4 regions of the Pseudoalteromonas sp. AOP31-A2-14 genome follow, and region 2 is predicted to be linked to each of the others. Evidence: predicted binding sites of a transcription regulator. Region 2 holds the regulator's gene; each other region holds the start of a gene.

Region 1 (2,208 bases), 1.1 Mb from region 2:
CATCCGCCATCGCGGCAATTTGCCCGTTTGATTCTTTATTATCAAGGAATGTGCGCCTTTTAAATTCTAGGTACTTTTTATACATATCGTAAATAACCCCCGAACCAACAGAGATTAATACAATTAATACCACCATAGTCATGCCCGACATAATCCTTCCTTAATTATTTAAGTGATGTAGCCCTAATATATAGCGGAAATTAAATATTAGGGCATGACCACAGTTTAGTTACAAAAAGTAGATTTTAACTTTCTTAAACACTATGGCACTTTTTATATTTTTTTCCACTTAAGCAGGGACACTCATCATTACGCCCGACTTTTATGTCAGCTATTGGGTAAATTTCGCCATCTAGATAGCGCCAATTCCCATCTTCTTTAATAAATGACGATTTCTCATGTAGTTGGCAATACAAGTTTTGGTAAAAGTAACTAACGCAAAATTCAACAATACCAGTTTGTTCCTCACTTGAGCTGGCAATTATTTTAAGTTCGCTAAAGCGGCAGCTATTAGCAAAGTCAGCAATTTCTTTTATTGGGTTTTGGGCTTGCTTTTCTTGTGCATAAGTTTTGTGAATGTAAGTGGCATTTTTTAGCGCATAGGCAACATAACGAGAGCGCATTAATTGCTCAGGCGTTAGTGCTGAACTTTTTCCTGAGTGCAGCGGCTCGCAGCAATCTTTATAATTTTGTAAACTACCGCATAGACACGCGCCGTTAGTGGGTTGGATCATAAAAACAACTTTTTAATAAAAAGCGTATTTTACCAGCTTATTGCGCAAATGCTATCTCAGGTGTTTGCGCTGCTTTAGTAAAGCAATAAAGCTTGGCACTGGCTTGTTCTAGGTTTAGTGATAAGTCAGTAATTTGTTTATCTTTGATGATACCAGTCCACGTTATTACGGCGGCAAAGTTACCGTTATGTAATGCTGAATTTAAAACATACTCTAAATTGACTAAGTGTTTTTGACGTATAACGAGTAGTTTGCTGGTATCAATTGAGCATGAGTCGAGTAATGCTTTACTAGGAACATGGTCCGGTGCAATCAGTAATGTCCAAGCGCTTTGATTATTATAATGGTGTAAAACTTTCAGTAATTCAAAGGTTGCAGAGATCTCATCTTCAATCTGAATTAAGTTGACAGATGAACTTTGGTTATCTTGTTGATAACTTTTAACTGTTCTTACGGTAATAGCCTGTAACATAATTTTGCTCACTGGTTGTTTATACAGTACTTGTATACAGTAGTTCATACAGTGCTAGTGTGCAAGGTTTCTTTTGCTATTTTTTTAAACGATTGTTCAGTTATGTTCTTTCTCATTCGGTTTTGGAATAGTTTGTCACACATCTGGAATGAAGAGCCATATGTGGCAGGGCTTGCAGCGATGGTGTTGCTGTTCCTTATTTAGGTCTTTATCATAAAGTGTGGAATTTGGTTTTTAGGCTTAAACTAATTAAAACATCAAACACAGATTCCAATTTAAAATTTCATACTTTATCTTTTTTGATTTAATACTGTATGGATAGCGGTTTATTGTTGCACCTCTTATTAAAAGCAGGGGATCTTCGGACAAGGCTATTGACGCAAAAAATGTAGTAAGGCGGTTATGAGGTTAGCTAAAATATAATAGTTAATTGATTGGTCAAGCTGGTCTTTGCGCATATATTCATGAAAATGAGCGCTGCGCGCATATTGTTCTATTTAAGTTTTCTTTAAAGTTATAGAAAACTTATTGGCAGTAATGCTTTAGGTTATTTGTTAAAACATACATAATGTAGATAAATGAGCGTGCAGTCGGTAGAAATATGCGCGATGAGCGCACTATTAAATTGTTAGCTGTACGGTAGGGAAAGCCATGTTAAATCTTGCATCAGCAGTAATACTGACATTAGCTAATCTGATTTACGCAGCCATAATCTACTTATCACTCCATGGCTGGTTGGTGGTGCATGAGCCAAGTGGCATGCAGTTGCTTATGCACTTGGTTGTTACCGCTCCATTGGTATTAATCACAACCATATGGTTTTTCTATTTGAGCGGGCAGAAAAAATGTAGCACCATTTTCTGGAAATTAAATCTTGTGGGTATCTTAATTCCTGTCATGAGCGTCCAGACCGGTGTCACTCACTATCACTTTGACAAGGTAGGCCTTGCAACATCGGTACTCGTGGCTGTGGGTATTTTTATCTTATTTATCAGTGCGGTG
Region 2 (2,208 bases):
GTTCAAGACGTACCTTTGATATTGGTTTCGAGTCAGGCATTTCACCTAAATGTTTTAACCAAGCATTACAAGCTGACACTTTGTTACGCATTTCTGCGATTGGTGCGGGTATCGAAATCACTATCTACCCGCTTGAGAAATAGCTTTTTATATAAAAATAGCGCTTAACGCTCAACCACCGCGGCCGTCATTCGTGATACGCAGCACAACTCTCCACGGCTATTAGTTATTTTTACTTCCCACACTGATGTACGCTTACCTAAATGAAGAGGTTTAGCTGTGGCCGTTAAGGTGCCGTTGCGTGATGCCTTTAAATGGTTGGCATTAATTTCTTGCCCTACACAATAAAACTTAGTGTAATCAACAACAAAGTTAGCTGCGTAGCTGGCTACTGTTTCTGCAAGGGCAACATTAGCGCCTCCATGCACCATACCGATAGGGTTATGATGTTGTGGGATTGCAGGCATGGTTGCAACTAAATAATCATCACCAATTTCAGTTACTTCAATGCCCATTGTTTTCATTAGTGTGCCTTGATCTGTAATGCCACTTTCCAATTGTTTACACAGCTCAAGGCTGACGGGTTGATACCAGATGCTCATTTTATTTCTCGGTTAGGTCGTGGTTTACACTCAGGCTATTTTATTATTGATTATAATTCAATTGGTGTTTTGTTAATTATGAAAGTCATAATTTAAATTTGCGATTTTTAGATAACTGTATATACTCACAGTTAAATGTACTGTATGGAAAACCAGTTGTATGCGCCCATTAACTAAACGCCAAGCTCAAATACTCGAACTGATTAAAGTTTTTATTAAAGACACGGGGATGCCGCCAACTCGTGCTGAAATAGCCCAAACACTTGGTTTCAAAAGTGCTAATGCTGCTGAAGAGCATTTAAAAGCATTAGCTAAAAAGGGCGTAATTAAAATGACGCCAGGGGCTAGCCGTGGTATTAAGTTAATTGAAGAAGAACCTGAGCAATTGGGGTTGCCTTTAATTGGTCGTGTCGCTGCTGGGGAGCCTATTTTGGCGCAACAACATGTTGAGAGCCATTGCCAAATTGATCCGCTATTATTTAAACCTGCTGCGGACTTTTTACTGCGTGTAAATGGTATGAGTATGAAAGATATCGGAATTATGGACGGTGACTTATTAGCAGTGCATAGTACCCAAGTCGCTGAGAATGGCCAAGTTGTTGTTGCTCGTGTTGATGAGGATGTAACAGTTAAGCGTCTTGAAAAAGCAGGCCGAAAAATACTTTTACATGCTGAAAATGAAGACTTTACACCTATTGAGGTGGACTTAGAACACGAGTCGTTCAATATTGAAGGACTTGCTGTTGGCGTGATTCGAAATGCTGATTGGATGTAGCCATCAAGGTTGGCTAAGTTTTTCGCACCAAATTAGTGAAGTTTGGTGCAATACATTTCTTATACTCTAAAGACTATATTTCATAGTTGTTAATACCCGCTAAACCCTTACTTTACCTTGCTTTTCGTTACTTTAAAGTAACTCATGTATTCTGCCCATCTAAAATAATGCGCTAGTTTTAGCTGTTATTCCTGCACCAAAAAAGAATTTAATTACTATAAAAATTTGCTTATTGACTATTTTTTAACTAATTAGTTAACACACTGTGTTAACAATTATTTTACTGAAATTGAAAGTAACACGAGATAGTGAGTAAAAAACATTATCTATATGGAAGTTTTGCAGCATTAACTTTCCAATAAAAAATAAAAATAACGAATTGGCACTAGCAGTAATACCAAGCGTATTAAGTTACAAAATTTGTAGTTTTATTAATTGGTATAGGTGGCCTTTTCGCTTTGCGTTTTGCAATAGCATCAAAAGGAGCCGTCACATGGGTAAACTGAGCTCTACCTTGTGGCTTATATTGTTTGTCCTTCCGCAGCAAGTCTTGGCTAATAGCCAATTTAATATGCGTGAAGGGGTTACTGATATAAGTAATAATGTTTATCAACTACACATGACCATTTTTATAATTTGTTGTGTGATAGGGGTTATTGTCTTTGCCGTGATGTTTTGGGCGTTATTACATCATCGTAAATCTAAAGGGGCAAAACCTGCCCAGTTTCATGAAAGCACCAAAGTTGAAATACTTTGGACTGCGATTCCGTTTGTAATATTAATTGCTATGGCTATTCCTGCCACCAAAACCTTAATTGCTATGGAAGATGC
Region 3 (2,208 bases), 2.3 Mb from region 2:
ACATCGACTTTCACCCATCGAGTTATGGGTATAGGCCGAAACGAAGCTGTCATGACGCTATCAGTAAAGCAAGTGTATTTATCCGTAAATACCATCGCGACTGGGTCGTAGACATGGATTTGTCGAAGTGTTTTGACCTGCTTGATCATGCTTTGATAATTAGGAGTGTTAGACGCAAAGTGACGGACGGTAGTATTTTAAAACTGATTAATCAGTTCTTAAAAAGCGGAGTAATGATAGGTGAACACTGGGAGGCTAGTACGATAGGAAGCCCACAAGGTGGCGTAATTAGCCCGTTATTGGCCAATATCTACCTAGATGCTTTCGATCAAGAAATGAAAAAGCGTAATCACCGAATAGTGAGGTATGCAGATGATATCTTGATTTTGTGCAGCACAGAAAAAGCAGCGCAAGAAGCACTTAAGGCATCCACCCAGATACTAGAGCGAGACTTGAAATTAACCGTGAACCAAAATAAAACCCATATTGCTCATAGCAGCAAAGGAGTGAAGTTTTTGGGAGTAGAGATAGGTAGCCAGTGGACACGGATACAAGCATCAAAACTCATCGGGTTTAAACAAAAAGTGAAGCAATTAACAAAACGTAACGGCGGCATAAATTTAGCAGAAGTAATAAAACGGCTAAATCCAGTTGTGCGCGGTTTTGTAAATTATTTTAGTATAGCCAATTGTAAACGAGAGCTAAAAGCCTTGGCAGGTTGGATCAGACGAAGACTAAGGGCAATACAGCTGAGGTTGTGGAAGAAGCCATCAAGGCTACATCGACGACTAAAGCAGTTAGGAAAAAAGCCACCGTTTAAGTTCATTAAGATGAACTCGTGGCGTAACTCACTAAGCCCTTTATCTTGTGTATCGATGCCAAACCAATGGTTTGAGGAGCTTGGTTTATATCCAATAGAAAAAGTGAATACGGGATGGCTTGCTTTATCGGCGTTTAGGAAATAAGTTGATAAAATGTGAAGGGTACAGGAGCCGTATACGAGGTCCGTACGTACGGTTCTGTGAGAGGGATGAGGCATAAGCCTCACCCTACTCGATATATTGCTTGTCCTTATTTGTGCTACACATTTAGGACTTAAAAGTAAATTAATTGGCCGGTTTATCTTTGGCTTCTTTGGTAGACTCGGCGGTTGGTGCTTTGGTTTTTTCGGCTTTTTTTACCGATTCTTTATTGCCTTTTAATACGGCCATAAACTGATCTTTTTCTTTTGCTATTTCAAGTGCTAACGACTCTATTTGCTGTTCACTTAATGGCACATCGACTTTTTCAAGTATTACTTCAAGTGATTCTGCAATATCGAGCATTTTATCATACGCATCCGCTTCTTTTTTGCTTGTAAACGTCATACGCTCGACTCCACTTCTTTCTACCACATATTTAATAACAACAGCCATGATCTCTCCTGCCAGCTTAGAAGGTAAATAACTACCTCAATTGAATACTGTTTTTTTATACAGTAAAGGTTTGCTGTCATTTTTGCAAGTGAACATTTTTATTTTTTATTATAGGTACATTGACAAAAAAGCGTCAGTCTACTTTAGTTAGTAAGGTCGAGCTTTTAGCTGACTTTATTTGGCGTTAGTCTAAAAGTAAGGCTTTTATTTTTAAATTTGCAACTATTAACAGTGTCCATGTAAGGACATCACGGAGGAAGAACATGAAGTTTATAACTTTAATAGTGGTATTACTACTGAGCTTATCATTTTCACATGTAGTAACAGCTGAGCCGGCTAAAAGTAAACCGATGAGTGAAATGAAAAGTGACAAAGTGAATATTAACAGCGCAAGTGCTGAACAATTGGCTATGCTGCCTGGAATTGGTGAAAGTAAAGCACAAGCAATTATTAATTATCGCACGAAGAAGGGAGAATTTAAGTCAGTTGAAGAACTGACACAAGTAAAAGGAATTGGCGATAAGCTACTGAGCAAGTTAGAAGGTAAAGTGACGCTCTGAGAGCTGTATAGCACAGGGCGAATTATTCGCCCTGTTTAAATTGCTGTATTGCTTTTGTTAAATGAGGTTTTGCAAACATGATCTCTACAGGTACAGTTAAAAGTGGGTAGCATAGGCCCGCTAAAAGTATAAAAGGTAATAATAACCAACCTTTTATACAAGCAAGTACAAAAAATACCGGGATAAGCAAAAATAGCTTAGCAATTCTCAACAGGACCTTACTACTTGCGCTG
Region 4 (2,208 bases), 130 kb from region 2:
AGTTTTGTTCAAGGCGAATAGTTTCGGCCTCAAAATCAGTTAAAAAGCGCTTAATGTTTTCTATTTTAGCACCGCGCCAACCATAAATACTTTGGTCATCATCACCTACAATCATAATACTGTTAGTATTACCCGCTAACAGTTTTAACCACGCATATTGAATAGTGTTAGTATCTTGGAACTCGTCTACTAACATGTGCGCAAAGCGCTGTTGGTAATGATGAAGTAAGGTTGGGTTATTTTTTAAGACCTCAAAGCTTCGCAGCAGTATTTCAGCAAAATCAACAAGGCCTGCTCGGTCGCATGCTTCCTGATAAGCTTTATAAACGTTTAACATCATTTGTTCGTTGATATCATACGCTTGAATATCTTTAGGGCGTAGGCCTTCATCTTTTTTTGCACTGATGTACCAGCCAAACTGTTTTGCTGGCCATTTTTTATCATCAATATTCATCGCTTTTAGTAAGCGTTTGATCATTCGCAGTTGATCGTCAGAATCTAAAATCTGAAAGCTTTCAGGAAGGTTCGCTTCACGGTGATGAGCGCGTAAAATACGGTGCGATAAGCCATGGAAAGTACCAATCCACATACCGGCAACCGGTGCTTTTAGGGTTTCTTCAACGCGCGAGCGCATCTCTTTAGCGGCTTTATTGGTAAAGGTCACGGCAAATACACTGTAGGCAGATGCTTGCTCTACCTGCATTAACCACGCTATACGATGAACCAGTACTCGAGTTTTACCAGAGCCTGCACCAGCAAGCACTAGCATGTTTTGCAAAGGAGCTGCGACGGCATCCCGTTGTTTATCATTTAAGCCATCGAGTAATTCTGAAACGTCCATCATCACGCCTTTTCAATCATTAATGGCAAATAGTATAACAGGTGTTTTAGTTGGGCTAAATAAAATACTGTTTTTATAACCAGCTCTTTAAATTTAATTAAATCCTAAATTCGGATAATAAGTGCAATTTCTCAGATTAGATGGCCAGCTGTTATAATTCGGCCATTTTCTCGCCAAAGGAAATTGCTTTAATGAAATATAAACAGCTGACACAAGAAGAAAGATACCAGATTTACGCGTTAATAAAAGCAGGAAATAACCAAAAGCAGATAGCTGAAGAACTAACTCGTTCACCGTCATCTATTTCTAGAGAGCTAAAACGCAATAAAGGACTTAAAGGCTATCGGCCTAACCAAGCCAATAACTTTGCTGAACAAAGACGTAAGTCATCTTTCAAAGCAAGTAAGTTAACAGAGGACGTCACTCACTGGATTAATAAATTGTTGCATGACGGACTTTCCCCTGAGCAAGTGGCAGGCCGCTTAGCTTTAGAGAAACAGGTCGTTTTACATCATGAAACAATTTATCAATATATTTACAGAGACAAGGCTCGTGGTGGCAAGCTACATAAGACACTCACTCGTGCATGTAAAAAGTATAAAAAACGCTATGGAAGCTATGATAAACGTGGACAGATAGTTAATCGAGTCAGCATTGATGAACGCCCAAGTATTGTGGATTCAAAGTCTAGGATTGGTGATTGGGAGGGCGATACAGTGATAGGTAAAGGGCGTAAAAATGCGCTTGTCACAATGGTTGAACGTAAAACGTTATATACAGTCGTTCACAGAATTGAAAGCAAGCATGCGAAAATAACAGCCGATGCGCTGATCACGTGTATGACACCATATAAAGGTAAGGTTATTACCGTGACGTTAGATAATGGAAAAGAGTTTGCTCACCATGAGCATGTTGCACAAAAATTAGAAGCTGATGTGTATTTCGCTCATCCCTATTCATCATGGGAGCGGGGCATAAATGAGAATACCAACGGCTTACTTAGACGCTTCTTCCCCAAGGGAACTGACTTTATGGCGCTAAGTGAAGCAGAGATACAGGCGGCAGTTGATAAGCTCAACCATCGGCCAAGAAAAACAAGAGGGTATAAAACCCCTCATGAATTATTTACGGGGCAATCAGAAGTTCTGGTGGCTGCATAATGATTGCACTTAATACTTGAATTCAAGAATGCTAAGATCAAAACAGATTACAAAAATTGCTAATTTGACTTAAACTTAGTGAAATAAACTAAAATTAAATTATATGCTGTGCCATGAATTAATTAACCTGTTGATTATAAATAGTTAAATTATTGGCATGATGCATGTATTAAACTCGTCAGAAATAAAAACATTTGAGGCTATTAT

What was found. The regulator LexA, encoded in region 2, represses DNA repair genes until DNA is damaged. The targets are predictions, from matches to a motif close to TACTGTATNNNNATACAGTA.
Region 1: the regulator LexA is predicted to act here: its motif matches at 1,216-1,235, upstream of ACT3S9_RS09965 (SulA-like leucine-rich domain-containing protein).
Region 3: the regulator LexA is predicted to act here: its motif matches at 1,461-1,480, upstream of ACT3S9_RS04575 (YebG family protein).
Region 4: the regulator LexA is predicted to act here: its motif matches at 907-926, upstream of uvrD (DNA helicase II).

The regions. Positions count from the first base shown of each region.
Region 1 covers NZ_JBQSXI010000001.1:2,179,958-2,182,165, reverse strand. Annotated here, with positions in the region: gene ACT3S9_RS09975 (hypothetical protein) at 1-151, opposite strand, end outside; gene ACT3S9_RS09970 (YchJ family protein) at 255-734, opposite strand; gene ACT3S9_RS09965 (SulA-like leucine-rich domain-containing protein) at 772-1,206, opposite strand; gene ACT3S9_RS09960 (hypothetical protein) at 1,858-2,208, shown strand, end outside.
Region 2 covers NZ_JBQSXI010000001.1:3,276,803-3,279,010, reverse strand. Annotated here, with positions in the region: gene ACT3S9_RS15185 (hypothetical protein) at 1-143, shown strand, start outside; gene ACT3S9_RS15180 (PaaI family thioesterase) at 165-602, opposite strand; gene lexA (transcriptional repressor LexA) at 763-1,377, shown strand; gene coxB (cytochrome c oxidase subunit II) at 1,871-2,208, shown strand, end outside.
Region 3 covers NZ_JBQSXI010000001.1:983,686-985,893, forward strand. Annotated here, with positions in the region: gene ltrA (group II intron reverse transcriptase/maturase) at 1-965, shown strand, start outside; gene ACT3S9_RS04575 (YebG family protein) at 1,107-1,415, opposite strand; gene ACT3S9_RS04580 (ComEA family DNA-binding protein) at 1,679-1,975, shown strand; gene ACT3S9_RS04585 (DUF6170 family protein) at 1,998-2,208, opposite strand, start outside.
Region 4 covers NZ_JBQSXI010000001.1:3,144,806-3,147,013, reverse strand. Annotated here, with positions in the region: gene uvrD (DNA helicase II) at 1-841, opposite strand, end outside; gene ACT3S9_RS14530 (IS30 family transposase) at 1,033-2,001, shown strand; gene ACT3S9_RS14525 (hypothetical protein) at 2,207-2,208, shown strand, end outside.